One region of the Sporosarcina sp. P20a genome, then DNA from elsewhere that is predicted to be linked to it. Evidence: riboswitches for the same ligand, from Rfam matches in the RefSeq annotation. Region 1 holds a riboswitch; each other region holds the start of a gene.
What was found. A riboswitch is a leader RNA that binds a small molecule or an ion and turns the genes downstream of it on or off. The one in region 1 is predicted to bind thiamine pyrophosphate.
Positions count from the first base shown of each region.

Region 2: linked by a shared signal. The riboswitch ahead of thiC (phosphomethylpyrimidine synthase ThiC) and the one ahead of CSV72_RS10045 (ABC transporter ATP-binding protein) in region 1 are both predicted to bind thiamine pyrophosphate.
Region 3: linked by a shared signal. The riboswitch ahead of thiM (hydroxyethylthiazole kinase) and the one ahead of CSV72_RS10045 (ABC transporter ATP-binding protein) in region 1 are both predicted to bind thiamine pyrophosphate.
Region 4: linked by a shared signal. The riboswitch ahead of CSV72_RS05720 (thiamine phosphate synthase) and the one ahead of CSV72_RS10045 (ABC transporter ATP-binding protein) in region 1 are both predicted to bind thiamine pyrophosphate.

Region 1 covers NZ_PDYT01000010.1:44,161-48,825, forward strand. Annotated here, with positions in the region: gene CSV72_RS10035 (ABC transporter substrate-binding protein) at 1-210, opposite strand, end outside; gene CSV72_RS10040 (ABC transporter permease) at 207-959, opposite strand; gene CSV72_RS10045 (ABC transporter ATP-binding protein) at 956-1,726, opposite strand; TPP riboswitch at 1,812-1,909, opposite strand; cobalamin riboswitch at 2,051-2,238, shown strand; gene CSV72_RS10050 (DUF4430 domain-containing protein) at 2,361-4,665, shown strand, end outside.
Region 2 covers NZ_PDYT01000002.1:21,741-26,405, forward strand. Annotated here, with positions in the region: gene CSV72_RS03555 (sensor histidine kinase) at 1-524, shown strand, start outside; gene CSV72_RS03560 (response regulator transcription factor) at 543-1,217, shown strand; gene CSV72_RS03565 (calcium/sodium antiporter) at 1,373-2,326, opposite strand; TPP riboswitch at 2,912-3,029, shown strand; gene thiC (phosphomethylpyrimidine synthase ThiC) at 3,148-4,665, shown strand, end outside.
Region 3 covers NZ_PDYT01000012.1:5,482-10,146, forward strand. Annotated here, with positions in the region: gene thiW (energy coupling factor transporter S component ThiW) at 1-18, opposite strand, end outside; gene thiE (thiamine phosphate synthase) at 30-689, opposite strand; gene thiD (bifunctional hydroxymethylpyrimidine kinase/phosphomethylpyrimidine kinase) at 689-1,504, opposite strand; gene thiM (hydroxyethylthiazole kinase) at 1,524-2,294, opposite strand; TPP riboswitch at 2,357-2,459, opposite strand; gene CSV72_RS10640 (DUF3238 domain-containing protein) at 2,652-3,848, shown strand; gene CSV72_RS10645 (Ger(x)C family spore germination protein) at 3,904-4,665, opposite strand, start outside.
Region 4 covers NZ_PDYT01000003.1:30,203-34,867, forward strand. Annotated here, with positions in the region: gene ectB (diaminobutyrate--2-oxoglutarate transaminase) at 1-336, opposite strand, end outside; gene ectA (diaminobutyrate acetyltransferase) at 403-927, opposite strand; gene CSV72_RS05715 (phosphoribosylaminoimidazolesuccinocarboxamide synthase) at 1,535-2,215, opposite strand; TPP riboswitch at 2,630-2,738, shown strand; gene CSV72_RS05720 (thiamine phosphate synthase) at 2,809-3,408, shown strand; gene thiS (sulfur carrier protein ThiS) at 3,392-3,598, shown strand; gene CSV72_RS05730 (thiazole synthase) at 3,595-4,368, shown strand; gene CSV72_RS05735 (ThiF family adenylyltransferase) at 4,365-4,665, shown strand, end outside.

The sequences.
Region 1 (4,665 bases):
CAATTCCACGTTTTCTTCATTGAAATAGCCTTTTTCCTGGGCTACATAAATATAGCTATGTACTGCATTCGGATACCAGTCGAGCATGATGCTGACTTTTTTCTTTTCATTGTTCGGTGTCTCTTCTTGATCTGTAGCAGGCGTATTATTCGTACATCCAGCTAGCAATAAAAGTAGAAACGTAAGGCTAAGGAACAGACGTTTTTTCATTGGTGATTCCTCCATTGTAAAAAGTGTTTTTCCAATACGACGACGAGTAGAAAGAAGATAATGCCTACTGCAGAAAGCAAGACGATCGGTGCGAAGACGGCGGCACTGTCAAATTGCGTCATCATTCTTCTGCTGAAATACCCAAGCCCCGCCTGAGCGCCTAGCCATTCCCCAATAGCCGCACCGATTACGCTAAGTGTGACCGCCACTTTGAGTCCGGAGAAGAAAGACGGCAAAGCGGAAGGTAGGTCTAATTTATAGAAGATATCTTTTGCTGATGCGCCCATTGTCAGCATTAATTCACGTAAGTTTTTATCTGACGAGCGTAAGCCGTCAAAAACGCTGACGGTAATGGGGAAAAACGTGATCAGTACGGTGACCGCCACTTTACTCCAAATACTGTAGCCAAACCACAAGACGAAAATCGGTGCTAGCGCGATCACCGGAATCGTTTGCGACGCGATCAGAATAGGGTAAAACGCCTGCTCGATCGGTTTCTTACTATACATGGCAATTGCCAGTGTCGATCCGATTATGATCGAAATCGATAAGCCAATCAAAATCGTTAACGCTGTCGGAGGTAAGTGGTGGATAAAAAGCTCCGTTTTCAGCTCCCATAATCGAATCAGAATCGCTGAGGGCGACGGGAAGAGAAAGCTTTTGTCGTATAGACGTGCGCTGATTTCCCATAAACCAAGTACAATCGCAACGAAAAGTAGTGACCAACTATACGAAGTGATGTTCTTCATAGCCGCGCCTCCGAACGAAGCTCGCTGATGAGTTGCTCTTTCAGTTCTATCAGTTTAGGTCGTGCCAAGTCGCGCATAGTACGTGGTCGGCTGAGTGGTACGATGACTTCGCGAATCGTCTGCACCGGTTTTTCAGCGAGTACAAAGATGCGATCCGATAGAAATAGTGCTTCGTCGATATCATGTGTGATGAAGACGATCGTTTTGTCGAGCTTTTGCCATTGGTCGATTAACCACTCTTGCATCGTCAGCCGTGTAATCGCATCTAGAGCGCTGAATGGCTCGTCCAGCAAGAAAATAGTGGAACCTGTTAAGATTGTTCGCAAAAAGGAAACACGTTGTCGCATCCCGCCTGATAAATTTCCAGGGTAGGCGTTTTCTTCTCCAGGCAATCCGAAATCAGCGAGTAGCTGGATAATTTCATCTGATGAAGGTGTACTTCCTTGAAGTTCCAGTGGCAGTCGAACATTTTCAAGAATGGTTCGCCATGGCATGAGTAAGTCTTGCTGCGGCATATAACCGACTTTGCCTAACCGCTTTGCTGTCGCTTCTCCGTTCAATGAAATCTCTCCACTGTCAGGATTCTCAAGACCCGTGATGAGTCGGAACAACGTGCTTTTTCCGTATCCGCTTGGTCCAATGATGCTGACAAATTCGCCTTCATTCACATGCCAATCGACTTGATCGAAAATAGCAGTTGGTTTCGAAGCGTTCGTTGCTTGATAATGAAAGGATACATTCGTAAATTCTAAAACATTAGTAGTCATATGATTACCACTTCTCATTTCCTCAAAAAATACACACAAAAAAAACCACTTCTATGTGCGAAGCGGTTGCATAGTACGGTCGAAATCCGTCATATGTCCACTTCCCTCCGCTAGCATTATCTAGTGCAGGTTCAAGGGTTAAGGCGAATGCCTCTCTCAGCTAAAGCACCCCTAGTGTTTATCCATCTCTTATCGTTACATAGTCTGAAAAGATAGTCAAGATAGGACAGGAATAAATTGGTCAATTATAGGAATTTGGAAAACACCTTACACGTCAAAAATCTTGCTATTGCAATTGTTATGTCGACTCCTTATGATTAATAGTAGTTTATAGCGTATTTTGGTGTCTTGCTAGCTTGCAAGACTTAAAAAGGAATCAGGTGAAAATCCTGGACGGTCCGGCCACTGTAATTGGAAAGTGACTTCAGACAACCACTGGTATTCGTACTGGGAAGGGTGAAGTTGCGTTTGTATCCAAAAGTCAGGAGACTTACCATAATACCATGCTTACAACCTTCCGGAAAAAGGTATGTATGTTGTGTTGTATTATGTATGTCTAAACACGCATCCATCCATCCTTGTCTCTTTCCGGAGGCGGGATTTTTTTATTGAAAAAAATAGGGGGTAGGAGTCGTTGAGGAATGGTAGTCGAATAAGTAAGATATTATCTGTGTTGCTAAGTTTGATGTTGGTATTGTCGTTTGTAACCCCGACAGTACAAGCGGTGGATACAGGTGTAGAGAATACAAAAGGAACAGTTGTCGAGCAGACAGATGTGGAAGAATTACTAGCTAAAACCGTTCAGTTTTATAAAAACAAAGGAATGAAATTGGATTCATGGCAAACATTAGTCGGACTTTACGCGGCAGGTGAAGATCTGAATGATGGTAAGTGGAAATTACCAGATTGGCAAAGAAAAGATCCAGGTAATCTGGAACCTATACATCATGGCACAGAGCATATTCGCTTTATCTTCGGATTACTTGCAATGAACGAAGATCCAGCTGATGCATGGGAAACGAATCGGAATCTTTATGTAGAATTGGCGTCACAACAAAATGAAGAGACAGGCTCATTTGGCGGCATTAATAAACATATGTGGGCTTTGCTTGCGATGGATACAGGCGAACGTCTAGGTGCCGATTTAGGCGAGTGGAATGCGGATAAGAAACAAAAAGCACTCCAGTTTTTAATCGATAACCAAAATGAAGATGGCGGATATTCATTCTTCGGTCCGGATTCAGACCCAGATATGACAGGTATGGGCATGATTGCTTTGTCGAACTATCAAGGGGAAGAGGCGGCAGATGCAGCTATTAAGAGAACGAAGAACTTATTACGAGCTAGACAATTAGATTTAACCACTGGTGGATTTAATTCACCTGGTAAAATTGGAATGGGTGATAATGCCAACTCCACAGCGACAGCGATTTGGGGTCTAGCTGCAGTCAATGAAAATGTACTAGCAGAAAATTGGCATGTAGGCGATCAGACAGTAGTAGATGCAATAAAAGGTTTCCAGTTTGGAGATGGCTCTTATAAGTGGAAAGCTAAAGATCCGAGAGCGAACTTAATGGCAACAGAACAAGTATTGCTTGCGCTTGCAGACATGAAAGCGGGAAATTCTGTTTGGAATCGAATTGCTTTAATAGCAGAGCAACCTGCAGCCCACGTGAACATCGATGGGTTAGATGCACCGATTCTTTCAGATACTGAAGTAACTTTCGAAACAGGCAGTACGATTGTACAAGTGGTTGAACAGTTGCTAAAAGAACAAAATATTCCTTACGAGTTGGATCAAGCGAAAGAGAATTTTGTATCGATTAACAACGTTCAAAATGGAAGCTTACATGGCAGTGATCAGTGGGTTGTTGATGTTAATGAAGGATCATCTACTTCACTAATTGATAACGCAGTCAATGAAAATGATAAGATTCACATTTTCTATAAACGCAATGCAGTTCTTGAATCCATTACGAAGTTGAAAGTCGGGGACAAGGATCCGACTATTGAACTCACATTAAGTGGAGACACGTTTACGGAAGCCGCTTCAGACGCTAGTAACTGGACTATAGGTAATGGAGTTCTAACAGTTGGCTCTGTTACGGTTGAAAGTAACCAAAAAGTACTTCTACCTTTGCAAGGTGAAGTACCAAATGAAGTGTTATCCATAACTGGACTTTCTAAAGCAGTGCAGTCTAATGTAAAAACTACTGCGTATAATACTCCGTCTATACCAGAAATTATTCGTACGGTAGACGATATGCTTGCGGATACGTTACGTTTCTATGAAGTGGAGAGATATAATAAGGCTAATTTCATACGGAATGTGCCTGGAATTAGTTGGACGGAATTGGTTGCATTGGGTGCGTCTAGTTCACAATTGCCGGATTGGCTTACTAAAGATCCTGGATTACAGAAAGATGAATCAGATACGGCTCATATTCGCTATATCTTCGGTTTGCTAGCAGTAGGAAAAGATCCATCTACTGCATGGGCAACTAAACGAAATCTTTATGCAGAGCTAGCAGCACAACAAAAGGCAGATGGATCGATTGGTGCTATAAATAAACACGCCTGGGCGATGCTCGCTTTAGATACAGGTGAGAAGCGCGGACAAGATGTAGGAACATGGAATAACACAGCGAAAGAGAAAGCGTTGCAACAATTGTTAAAGCAAGAAAAAGAAAAGGGCGGATTTTCGCTTTCATTAGATGCAAAAGACGCAGCTGATCCTGATATGACAGGCATGGTCTTATTGGCACTAGCAAATTATCAAGATGATAGTGCGGTGAATGCCGCAATTGAACGTGCAAAACACGTCTTACGCGAACAACAACTTGATACAGCTGGCTGGGGAACTTGGGGAGAAAACTCCAATAGTATTGCGACTGTAATTTCAGGACTTATTGCGTTAGGAGAAGACGTAACGTCGGCAG
Region 2 (4,665 bases), on a different contig from region 1:
AAGCCGAGCGCTTAAAAACACTCGTGAAAAACCTGATGGATTTAGCTCAAATGGATGAAATGACGTTCACTGTGATGAAATCCGAATTCTCTGCTGAGGAGTTCATCCGAGATATTGTACAGCTCGTCCAACCATCATTTGATTTGAAAGGAATTACGCTTATGATTGAACAAGTCCGCGATTTCCCTATCGTGGCAGATCGAATGCGTCTTGAACAAATTATTCTTAATCTGTTAGACAACGCATTACATTATTCTGAAACTGGCAGTACCGTAATCGTTCGTGCGTTTAAAGATAAAAAGCATAGCATTTTACAAGTGGAAGATAGCGGATGCGGCATTGCAGTTGAAAATCAGCAACAAATATTTGAAAAGCTCTACCGTGTCGAGAAATCGCGTTCCCGTTCATTTGGCGGTGCTGGTCTTGGTTTGGCGACGGTGAAGGAATTAACAGAAGCACACGGTGGCACGATCGAGGTAGAAAGTGAATTAGAAAAAGGTAGTATCTTTACGGTACGATTATAATGAAAGTAGATGATGCATATGAAAACAATTTTGCTTGTTGATGATGAACAACGCATGCTCGATCTGCTCGAACTATTCCTCGCACCACACGGATATCGTTGCTTGCAAGCGACTGACGGCCAAAAAGCACTTGAGCTATTCAACGTGGAGGACGTACATCTTGTATTGCTCGATGTCATGATGCCTGGCATGGATGGATGGGAAGTTTGCCGCAGAATTAGAGAAGTGTCAGCTGTACCTGTAATTTTATTGACGGCTCGATCCGATAAATCAGATGTTGTAAAAGGACTTGACCAAGGGGCAGATGATTATATTACAAAACCATTTGACGAGCGTGAACTTACCGCGAGAGTGCGCGTGGCATTACGGCGTACAGAGGACGACATTCAACCGAAGTCTGTTCATGAAGGTCCATTCACTCTTAACTTGGAGTCCTATTCCATCCTATACGACTCGCAGGAAGTTCGTCTTACGTTAAAGGAATTCTATATTATTGAAGCGATGATGACTCGGCCAAATCGGACGTTCACACGGGAAGACTTGCTTCAAGTAGCTTGGGAATATGATACGTATACGGAAGTTCGAACAGTCGATTCGCATATTCGAAATCTACGAGATAAGTTGAGGAAATCAAATTTCCCTATTGACGAAATTTTGGTGACAGTTTGGGGCATCGGCTATAAGTGGAGATAACTATAGATCATGCCATACAGATAAAAAAGGCTACTTTCCATGAATGAATGGAGAGTAGCCTTCTCTTATTGATCGGCATGCCGATGATCGACTCTTTTGCCCTGTTGTACATAAGAGTAAGCAAGTCCCGTTATAGCAAACTTGGTGATTTTTTCTTAATTACGTAAAATAACATACACTAGATACAAAACGTACGCTACAGCTAGCATAAGACCTTCACGCTTACCAATTTTGAAGCCCGTTCTAGCGAATAGCAACAATACTAAGGTCAATACAAGCATAATGATGACGTCAATAAATACTTTATCGTTCACCGCGATGGGCGTGATGACAGAGGAAGCCCCGAGAACAAACAGGATGTTGAAAATATTACTCCCGACGATGTTCCCTAAAGCAATTTCGCTTTCCTTTTTCAATGCCGCTGAAATCGATGTAACTAATTCAGGCAGAGAAGTACCGATTGCGATGATCGTAAGACCTACCAATGTTTCACTCATGCCAAGAGAATAAGCTATTTTCGTGGCGTTACTAACGACTAAATCTCCTCCGAAAATAATTGCCGACAGCCCGACTAGGGTAATTAGTATATTCTTCCCCCACTTCACATTCTCAGTGGTTTGTGTAAGCGTAGCATTTTGACGGCTTCGGAGGCCAAGTTCAATCACATAGTACATAAAGATCGAAAGGAATAGTAAGAAGATAATCCCATCACCGCGCGTAATCATATTGCTGCTGAAGCCTTGTAGTGCCATATCACTCATCAACACCAACATAACTATACCTGCCAGTAAAGTGAACGGAATCTCTTTACGGATCGTTTCACTTTGTACCTTCAACGGAAACAGAAATGCTGCCATTCCGACAACGATGGTAATATTGAATATATTACTTCCCACTACGTTCCCTACTGCAACGTCCGCGTTTCCGCCCATCGCTGCAATTATACTGACCGTCGCTTCTGGTGAGCTAGTTCCAAGTGCTACAATAGTCAACCCAATCAATATAGGCGGAATTTGTAAAAGTCTTGCGATATTTGAAGAACCATCCACGAAATAGTCGGCTCCTTTTATTAATAATACAAATCCAATAATGAGTAAAACATAGGACATATATTGGTTACCTCCTCCATAGGAATGATATTTCTAATTAGCTGTATGCAAGCGTGTCTAGACTACAATAAAATCATTGCTTCAATTACTGCATACTTGAGGCACATAATGACATGCACCAAGATGAAAAACAGAATATGTATTTGACTTTACTTTCCCATAGCATTCATCCTTCTCAATCCCAGATATGTTATACGATGTAAGCTCTACTACTTTGCTCCTTCCCTCTTTTGTTTTTTCATTTTTGATTATCTCACGTCATCACTACTTATGCATCTTACAAGTCATACAAAGACATTCACATCTCGTCATTACATGCTTTCTTGAGTGGTGTTGAAATCTTTTATAAAAATAGCTTGTCCATAGATCTATCTTTACAGACAAGCCAGCGATATACTTTTCTACAAACTTACTATAGGACTGAATGTACAGTATTTTGGAGGTTTTCTTCTGATTATGCATTTCTGTTTCCTCACCGATCACACTAGTTACATGAAAATAACGGAATCTATGGAAATTAAAAGTATAATTACTCTTTGAAAACCGATTAAGGTATGGTAGACTGTTCCTGTTCGAACAATTAAATACTATAACTAGGGGTGTCCAACGTTATTGGACTGAGATGGAATGATAGTACACGCATTCCGGACTCTTTGGACCTGATCTGGCTCGTACCAGCGTAGGGAAGTTTTCATTTTATCAGCGACGCGTATTTTTGCGTTTTGAAGACCAGGTCCTATATACGGAACTGGTCTTTTTTGTTGCCGATTCCCATCACTTAAATCGAGTCATGTCGCCCCTTAAAAGGAGACGATGACAAAATGCAAGAGAAGCAAGAAGAAATCCATATCCATGAATGTTTTCCAGCCAGTAGAAAGATTTACGTACGAGGAAGTCGTCCAGACATACTCGTACCGATGCGTGAAATTGAGCTATCACCAACTGTAACTGATCAAGGTGAAATAGCGAATGAACCTTTCCGTGTGTATGATACAAGTGGTAAATATACGGAAGCTGGTTTTCAAGTGGATATCAAAAAAGGACTTCCAATTATCAAGAAGAGCTGGATAATTGAACGAAATGACGTGGAAGAGTATGAAGGCAGGCAAGTGAAGCCGCGGGATAATGGATATCGTTCACTAGAAAATATGCAAAAAGATGCAGAATTTCCATTGTTGAAACGTAAGCCATTACGTGCAAAAAGCGGTATGAATGTTACACAAATGCATTATGCGCGCAAAGGAATCATTACACCTGAAATGGAGTTCATTGCAATCCGTGAAAATGTAACGCCTGAACTTGTACGGGATGAAGTAGCGATAGGACGGGCAATTATTCCGTCTAATATTAACCACCCAGAAGCGGAACCGATGATTATCGGAAGTAAATTCCATGTGAAAATCAATGCGAATATCGGTAATTCTGCGGTCTCCTCATCGATTGCTGAAGAAGTGGAAAAAATGACATGGGCTACACGTTGGGGTGCAGACAATATCATGGATTTGTCAACAGGAAAGAACATTCACACAACACGTGAATGGATCATCCGCAACTCCCCTGTCCCAGTAGGAACGGTACCACTATATCAAGCGTTGGAAAAAGTAAACGGCAAAGTGGAGGATCTCTCATGGGAAGTATTCCGCGACACATTGATCGAGCAGGCAGAGCAGGGTGTCAGCTACTTTACAATCCATGCGGGTGTTCTGCTGCGTTATATTCCCATGACGATTCATCGTGTGACTGGAATTGTCTCACGGGGTGGTTCTATTATGGCTCAGTGGTGTATGTTGCATCATAAAGAAAGTTTTCTCTACACACACTTTGAAGATATATGTGAAATTATGAAACAGTACGATATCGCGTTTTCATTAGGAGATGGATTACGTCCCGGCTCAATTGCTGATGCCAATGACGAGGCACAATTCGCTGAACTTGAAACACTTGGCGAACTGACGAAAATTGCTTGGACACATGATGTGCAAGTCATGGTAGAAGGTCCTGGACATGTGCCAATGCATTTGATTAAGGAAAACGTTGATAAGCAAATGGAGATTTGCCAAGAAGCACCTTTCTATACGCTCGGTCCTTTAACGACAGATATTGCGCCTGCCTATGACCACATCACATCTGCTATTGGTGCAGCTATGATCGGTTGGTTCGGAACGGCAATGTTATGCTATGTAACTCCTAAAGAACATCTTGGTTTACCGAATAAAGATGATGTGCGTGAAGGCGTCATTACGTATAAAATTGCAGCCCATGCAGCTGATTTAGCTAAAGGTCATCCGAATGCACACAAACGTGACGACGCATTATCAAAAGCCCGTTTCGAATTCCGT
Region 3 (4,665 bases), on a different contig from region 1:
CATTTTGCGTGTATTCATATGGACCTCATTCATTTCAAAAAGGAGTGAATGGTTTTTAATAAATCGCTTGCTGCATACTGTGGATCTTTCGCCGATGCAATTGCAGAAACAACAGCTACACCATCTGCCCCAGCTTGGATAGTGGAGCTAGTAGTAGCCAGTGTAATGCCACCTATAGCAACTAGCGGCATGTTAGGAAACGCAGTATGGATTTCTTCTACCAAAACAGTACCTACAACGGCTGAAGCATCGAGTTTGGTCGAAGTCGGATAAATCGGACCTAGTCCTATATAATCCGCACCAATTGATTGTGCGAGTTGTACTTCTTTTGAGTTGTGAGTAGAAACTCCAAGCCATTTATCCGGACCGATTCGCTGACGCACGCTGTCTGCCTGTTCGTCATCTTGTCCAACATGAACTCCGTCTGCATTAATTGCCAATGCTAGATCCACATCGTCATTGATGATGAAAGGAACGCGGTACAGTCTGCAAAGTGCCTGACACTTCTTGGCGAATCCGAGCAAAGCTTCGCCTTCAAGTGCATTCGATCCTTTTTCACGCAACTGAAAACATGTGATACCACCGCGCAGAGCTGCTTCCACTATTGTTAATGGATCCTGACTACCCGAGTTTGGTGTGCCCATTACAAAATATAAGCCTAATGCTTTCCTCACTTCCATCGTTCGCATCAGTGCAACTCCTTTTTTAGCTCACCGTATGCCCAGTGATTTGTCGGTCCGTGTCCTGAACCAATCTTTAAGCCATGTTCAATCGCAGCCTGTATGAACTGCTTTGCTTCGGCGACTGCATCTGGCAACGAAAAGCCTCTCGCTAGAAAACTCGTCAAAGCAGCTGCAAATGTGCATCCAGTTCCATGTGTATCTTTCGTTTGAATCCAAGGTGTTGTCACAGTGAACGATTGACCGTCTGCGTCCGCGTAATAATCTTTTGCATCCAGCACGTCATTACGGTGTCCGCCTTTCATCACGACGGCTTTCGCTCCCATCTGGATAAAAGCGGTTGCGGCTTGCCGAATGTCTTCGTCTGTCTGTATTTTCATTCCAGTCAGCACTTCCGCTTCAGGAATATTCGGTGTAACAATTGTAGCCAGTGGTAGTAAATGTTCTTTTAATGCTTGAATCGCCTGTTGTTGCAATAAAGATTGTCCGCCCTTTGCAATCATGACAGGGTCAATAACTAAAGGAATTGGAGGATATTCTTTTAATAGCGCAGCAACTTCAGTAATGATTTCTGCCGAAAATAGCATGCCGGTTTTACATGCTTTTACATCAAAGTCATCAAGCACTGCACGTATTTGTGCTATGACTCCGTCGGTCTGTATCGGATATACACCGTGAACGCCATGTGTGTTCTGTGCAGTCACTGCGGTGATCGCAGACGTTCCGAATACACCTAGCTCTTGAAATGTCTTTAAGTCGGCCTGAATTCCTGCTCCTCCTCCGCTATCCGAACCTGCAATGGTCAATGCTACTTGTACTGTCAATTGAAAAACCTCCTGTCTATTATGCTAAAGATGTTTTCGATTCGCGATCCAATGTATGTAATATATTTAAGAAGTTCACAGCAAAGTCTCCAGGACCACGGGAAATTTTCGCTGTTTGTTCACCAGCTCGTTTATAAAATAAAAGTGCATCTGCAACGGCTTCCAAAGGATGTTCCATTCCTACTGAGAGAAAAGCACCTGTGACAGAACTGAGTAAACATCCTGTGCCGGTTATGGTAGTCATCATAGGGTGGCCGCCTGTGATAGACAATGTGGAATGGCCGTCCGTGACGATATCGACTTCGCCCGATACTGCTACGAGACAGTTGTACTTACGAGCAGTCTTTTTCGCCAGATCTTCGATGTCTGCAGAACCTTCTCCTGCGTCCACACCTTTAGCGGCCCAAGGTACATCTGCAATCGCAGCAAGTTCCCCTGTATTACAGCGGATCAATGTGACATCTACTTCGTCCAGTACTTTCAGGACGCTAGCTTTACGAAAAGGGGTGGCGCCTGCACCAACCGGGTCTAGTACAACAGGTTTTCCTGCTGCACGGGCACTGTTTCCAGCTAAAATCATTGCGTCCACTGTTTGTTGCTTTAACGTGCCAATATTTAAAATACTGCAAGCGGCAATTTTTGCAATATCTTCTGCTTCCTCTACTGCATCCGCCATAACGGGAGATGCACCTATTGCAAGTAAACCATTTGCTTGGAAATTCGCGACTACAAAATTTGTAATGCAATGAACGAGCGGTTGCTTTTGACGAAGTTGTTGAATAAGCTGCATGTTTCTCTTCCTTCCTTTAAAGGTATATATACAAAAAGCCCATGCATTGATGGGCGGTTGGGTATGAAAACTACCCACTTTCCTCCGCTAGTATGTACTAGATCAGGTTCAAAGGGTTTGCGTAATTGCATCTCAGCCAAAAAGTAGGCACCCCTAGTGGTTGCTATGTATCAGACAGGCTAATTATATCATATACATGAAAAAGGTTAAAACGATACTGGAATAATGGGGTGGAAGTACGTGGAAATGAGCGATTGCGCATAGAGGAAGAGGTATAACTATATGCTGAATGTTACATAATTATCTGAAGGCGTATAACTGTTTCAGATGAAATAGATAAAAGGGAGCAGATCGCAAATGGAGAAATTATTCGAAATTCAACAAATGGACCATTCAATGGATGATATATCGTTTACGTGGAGTGACACAGGTGGTTATTATCGTGTCTATAAAAATGACCAGCAAGTATATGAAGGAACGGCCCCGAAGTTTACAGATGGGCAGCTAGACCCATCACATCCTTTCCAGTATACAGTGGAACGAGTAGAGGAAGGATGGGTTCGAGATGTAATTGTTATCCAGACATCTGCCCTGACCGCGGTACAAGAAGATGAACATCCTTTACAACGACTAGTGATCACGACGATTGCCGCCTCCTCACAAATTGCTCTGTCGTGGGAGTGGATTAAGGACGTGGAGAAATTCGATATTTACCGTAACGGTCAATACCTCGAAACAATTGCTGATAATCGTTTTATTGATCGCGAGGTAAGTTCTTCGGAGTCGGTCGTTTACAGTGTGTCGGCAACATGCCCGTTGATTGATAGCAATCAGAAAATGAATATCAGTAAGTCAATCGCATCAAAAGTGTATGAAGTGATTATGCCCCCGAATCCGAATAATAAACCAACAGAAGAAGTCTACACCTTTTCTGTGCGTGTAAAGCAACGGGATCAATTACTCACACCGATAGCTGACAGAAAAAAATTAAATGAAGTGAAGCAATGGAAGTTCCGCTATACGACGTTTTTAAAGGAAGATATTATAAAGAATCCAAATCTCTTTTCACCTATTTCATACTTTACGGGGGATGATCGAGACTTTAATCCGGAAGGGAAAAGTTTCCGCACACGTGTGGATATAGAAGGACAGTTTGTCGCAGGAGATAGCACACTTCAATTTACAAAAGCAACCGGACCAACAATTGGTATGAATTATATGAAACGATATAAGCGCCATGACCATGCGTCTGTAGACGGTATAGAAATTGAGCGATTAGAAGGGAAATCGACTGAAGTTCATTTTGCAATCAACCATGACGTGGGCAACCCACTAACTGCTTCGCCACCTATTCATTATGAAGTGAAAGCTCATTTGGATCGGAATGGGAACTTAGACTTAGTTGGTTATCATAATGATGCGCCTCATCATGAAATCTATTTAGCACTTGATGACGAGGACTGGCGATCGGTGCATCGTACTGAAAGTGAAGGGTTAGCGTATTTGACTGGTGTGCTTGGAGATAATTATTGGCGTTACGTGACATGTAATTAATAATAAACCGCCGCAGTCCATAGTGGATTGCGGCGGTTTACTTGACTAAGTCGTGCTATTTGATCGTTTCTTGAAAACTCTTTCGGTCTGAATTAAGCTTGGTGACCCGTACGTTCAACTTACTGATTGATTCCTCTGTTAGTTCAATTCCTCCGTCTTGCTCATATTTCTTCCACGTGTTCAAGTCTTTTCTGTATAACTGTTCGGAAAATCGATAGACGTCAATGTTTTTTTCTATAGCCTCTTTGTATGTCTCTAAAATTTGTTTAGATATCTCTTCCTCCAATCTTTTCTGGATATCTTTTATCGAAATGGAGCCTTCCTTTGTACTCAGTGATGCTTCGACATCTACTTCCACATTAAATTTCACACCATTTTTATTGATGGGTGTAATGGTCGGTTTTACTTTATCGACTATTATGGATACGTGATCATCTTTTTCTGTTTTGAAAGAAATTCGACCACGTTTAGTTTTCTTATTCATCCACTGCAATCCTCTTGCGCTAGAACCCGAAATAAATCCTTTGAAATTGTGGCGTGAAATGGACGCTATGCCTGATAATACAGGTGCTGCAACGGATTCTTTTGCAGACTCCCAATTATCCTTTACATCGATGAGAGGGATTGCTGCTTCGTGACCTGGCTCGTCCAAACCGATAATCAGCTCGCGTATATTCGTAGGATAGACAAACGATTCTTGTTCGTAGGAATTGTCTGGATCACCAAGCTTTGATAGGGTAAGTGCTTTATTAATAACAGGCCGGACCAGCAACACGTCCTGCACCGGATCTTTTGTGGCGTATAACCAAATTTGATA
Region 4 (4,665 bases), on a different contig from region 1:
CATTACTTTATAGTCCATGTTTCGCGGCTGCAAGATCACTTCGTTAAATCGTTCAAGAAATTCTTTTCGGACCGTCGTCCCCATATCCAAACTATGTGAAATTCCATCATCATGAATATATTCAATCAGCTTTTCTTTCATTCTATCGTTGTTATGGCCGTAGTTTAAAGCACCTGCGCCGGCGAAGAAATCGATATATTCTTTACCTTCCGTGTCCCACATCTTATAGCCTTTTGCTTTGTTGAATACTGTTGGGAAACTTCTGCTGTAACTTCTCACTTGCGACTCGCGATTCTCGAATACTTCCATTACTTTCTGACTTTTTGTCAGTACCATGTGTAATTAATTCCTCCGTTAGATTCTGTATTTTCCCGTGTCATGTTGCGGCAATCGGCTTGTTTCTCAGAATGGTCCAATGCGGAACAGTTCTTCTGATTCATGCCCGCCACCAGGGAATTGATCTGTCGTATAGCCATCCGTAATCGTGCATTCCGTCTCCAAATCACGTGCTAAGCCTGTAAATAACTTAGTGGACGCCTCATTAGATGGTGTGACGGTCGCTTCTAGATAGCGAATATTTCGACATGCATCACTTTGCAAAATCGTATGCAGCATATGGGAAGCTATACGCTTACCACGTACCGATTCATCGACTGCGACTTGCCAGATAAACAATGTATCTTGCGCTTTTGGTTGAATAAAGCCTGAAATGAAGCCTACAAGCTTTCCATGATCTTCTACGATAATACTCGTATCGCTGAATTGGTCTGCCCACAGCAAATAGCTGTAAGAGGAATTCAAATCAAGTACGTTCGTATCCTTAATGAGCTGCCAGATGAACTTTCCATCATTTACAGTCGGAATACGAAATGAATACGGATCGTTCGGATCTAGTCCTGCAATCGAAACTTTGTGTTTTGTGTCCAAACAGTTTCTCCTCCAAGTTCTCTTACATGTAGTTGTACAAGTATTCATCATCTGTGAATTTCTAAGATGTGTGCTTCGTTACCCGAGAACACGATCTACTTCCAATACGTTCGTCGAATAGTCATTAATGTGAGGTTTTTACGGACCGAGCACATACACTCGGCAGATTCTAGTTATGAATCTAGCGGATATAGCAAGGGTACTTACGTAGAAAAGCCAAAATGGAGATTCTTGCTGGCTACTATGGGTGCTATCTTTCTGCCTTGCAGTATGAAGAGCAAAAAAGAGCGCCTTTACAAAAGCGGGGAGCTTTTGTTCATGGAAACAGCAGATATATTAACGATTCGCTGATATGAAAGACACTTTCATTATCTAAAATTTACTACCATACGCATTCATCCAACCAACGTTCACACACTGGCGAAGAAGCAAACTAGGTGTCGCCTGTGACACTGGTTGCTATTATAGGAAACTCCGAAAACGTTGTCAACAGTAAATATATCTATTTATTTATTTGATTAAAAAGTAAAACTCAGCTAAGCCAGTCAGCGTATAGCCTGAGAGAGAATATAAAAAACCGGAAACATTTTTCGTTTCCGGTTGAATTTTATGAAAATAATATCTTTTCTAATTCCATTGGTGCAATATATGTATCACCTTGATAAACGCGCATATTGCCTCCTGAAATTTCATCGATCAACATGATATTCCGCTCAGGATCACGACCAAACTCCAATTTAATATCATATAGCTCTAAACCTTTTTCGGCCATCTCTGAACGGACTACTTCAGAAATTTGCTGAGTTAATTCTTTAAGTGTTGCGTATTCTTCATGCGTCAAAATGTGAAGTTGGGCCAAAGCATCTTCTGAAATAGGTGGATCTCGACGTTCGTCGTCTTTCAATGTCACTTCCACGAAAGCATCAAGTACTTGTCCTTCTTCAGCGTACGCACCGAATCTGCGCAAGAAACTTCCGACCGCACGGTATCGACAAATCACTTCTAATCCTTTACCAAAGACCGTAGCAGGCTTCACCGTCATCGTTACTTCGTCCAGATTGGCATCGATGTAATGTGTCGGTATGTTTTGCTCCGCCAATTTCTCAAAAAAGTATTGTGTCATGCGAAGTCCGGACTTCCCAGCACCATCAATCGTCAGGCCTACTGTGTTGGCACCTGGATCGAATACACCATCTTCCCCTGTTACATCATCCTTGAATTTCAATAGCACGTGGCCATCTTCCAAGCGGTAGACGTCTTTCGTTTTACCAGAATAGGTTAATTTCATCCGTACGATTCTCCTCTATTCATAAATGTGTACTACTTATTCAGTATAAAGCACTTTGACGAGAAGAAAAAGTATTGTTTGACGAAACTTGACGGACTTCAACGTAGATTTCACAAAATAATCTTATACTTAGGATAATAAATACACTTGAAGAGGAGGAAATTATCATATACTTTCATACAATTACGTTCTACCTATTTTCGGAGCGCTATTTGAAATTCGTACTAAGTAGAATACCTACCCCCCATCAAGACACATATTGATTTGGCTCCACTAGAAACAAGCATCCTTAACGATCACTGTAATTGTTGTAGAAATCGATATCGGCAATTAAATTGCGGGATGAGTACTTATTCAAAAAAACTCTTTTCATTCCACCATGGGCATGATACGCTAGTTCTGAAAACCAAATATTTTGACCATTAGGGGAATCCTTCACAAGGACTGAGAAAAGAGTGTGGCTCTGAAACCCTTATTACCTGAACAGGTTAGCACCTGCGGAGGGAAGTGGCGAGTCGTTCCGTATGTATTTCTGTCGACATTTCTACCACTTTCCGATTCGGGAAGTGGTTTTTTCTATTGGAGGGGAATGAATGAAATTACTTGGCGTGACCGACGACCGTCTTTCGGTTGATGAACTGGCACTAGATTTGTTGCAGACAGCACCGCTTCTTGATGCCATCATTTTGCGGGAAAAGTCCAAGACAGACGAACAACTAGTAGATCTAGTTACGCGTCTTGCCAGTACTGAATTTCCACTCGACAAGCTCATTCTTCATGCCAGACCTCACTTAGCTAGAAGACTGAACCTCTCAAAAGTACAGCTGACTGGTTATGGTATGCCGTTACGGGAGGCACATCGAAAATTTCCTGAGCTCACTTTCGGTTGCTCGATTCATTCATTGAAGGAAGCAAAGGAAGCTACGCAAGAAGGTGCTGATTGGCTCCTGTACGGGCATATTTTCAAGACGTCATCGAAGCCTGGACTGCCAGCGCGCGGAACGGAAGAATTGTTTTCTATTGCTGAGTGTAGTTCGGTTCCCGTGTATGCGATCGGCGGAATTCAGCCGCATCACCTGCCCATTTTACAACGAAATAACGTAGCAGGTGCGGCCGTATTATCTCCTATGCGTTCACTGGAAATCTTACAAAGTTATAGAATAGGAGAGGTATCTTATGGAGAAAATGATTGATCTGAACGGAAAATCGTATTCAGTTGTTTCAGAAGTAGGGACGATTCAGCAGTTACTTGAACATTTAGGACTTGGTGATCGCATTTTGATTGTGGAGAAAAACAAAGAGATTTTGGAGAAAGATCACTACGACGCACCGATCATGGACCGAGACCAAATTGAAATCATACATTTTGTAGGAGGCGGATGAAGATGTTAAAAATTGCAGATAAAGAATTCTCTTCACGATTATTATTAGGTACAGGGAAATATCCTTCATTTAAAATACAGGAACAAGCAGTCGCTGTATCGGAAGCAGAAATCCTGACGTTTGCGGTACGACGCATGGATATTTTCGAAGCATCACAGCCCAATTTCCTAGAGCGACTTGATTTGACGCGCTATACATTGCTGCCAAATACAGCAGGAGCGAGTACAGCAGAAGAAGCCGTACATATCGCACGTCTCGCCAAAGCATCCGGACTTTGCGACATGGTAAAGGTTGAAATCATTGGATGTAGCCGTTCGCTGCTTCCTGATCCCGTGGAAACATTACGCGCTTCTGAAATGCTGTTAGAGGAAGGCTTCATTGTATTGCCCTATACGTCAGACGATGTAGTACTTGCGAGAAAACTATGCGAATTAGGTGTTCACGCTATTATGCCGGGTGCTGCACCGATTGGTTCGGGCAGAGGCATTCTGAACCCATTGAACTTGTCATTTATTATTGAGCAATCCAATGTACCCGTCATCATTGACGCAGGAGTCGGCTCTCCAAAAGACGCAGCTTTTGCGATGGAACTCGGCGCAGACGGTGTATTGTTGAATACGGCAGTATCGGAAGCCGCCAATCCTATCATGATGGCGGAAGCAATGAAGCTCGCGATTGAAGCGGGACGTCTCGGTTATAAAGCTGGACGTATGCCGGTCCGTGATTATGGTGTAGCTAGCAGTCCGACTGAAGGGCTTGTGACGACTTGATCGGTAAATATTCTCGGCAAGAACTGTTTGCACCCATCGGACCAATTGGGCAACAACGTATCCGCGAAGCAAAAGTTTTCGTCTTAGGAGCTGGTGCGCTCGGCTCTTCCGGAGCGGAGATGCTAGTGCGGGCAGGGATCGGCGAACTGACGATTGTCGATCGCGATATTTTGGAATGGACCAATCTTCATAGACAGCAATTATATACAGAGCAAGATGTCATCGATCAATTGCCTAAAGCGATCGCTGCGGAAAACCGATTGCGCGCTATCAACAGCGACGTGAAAGTTCGTGGGA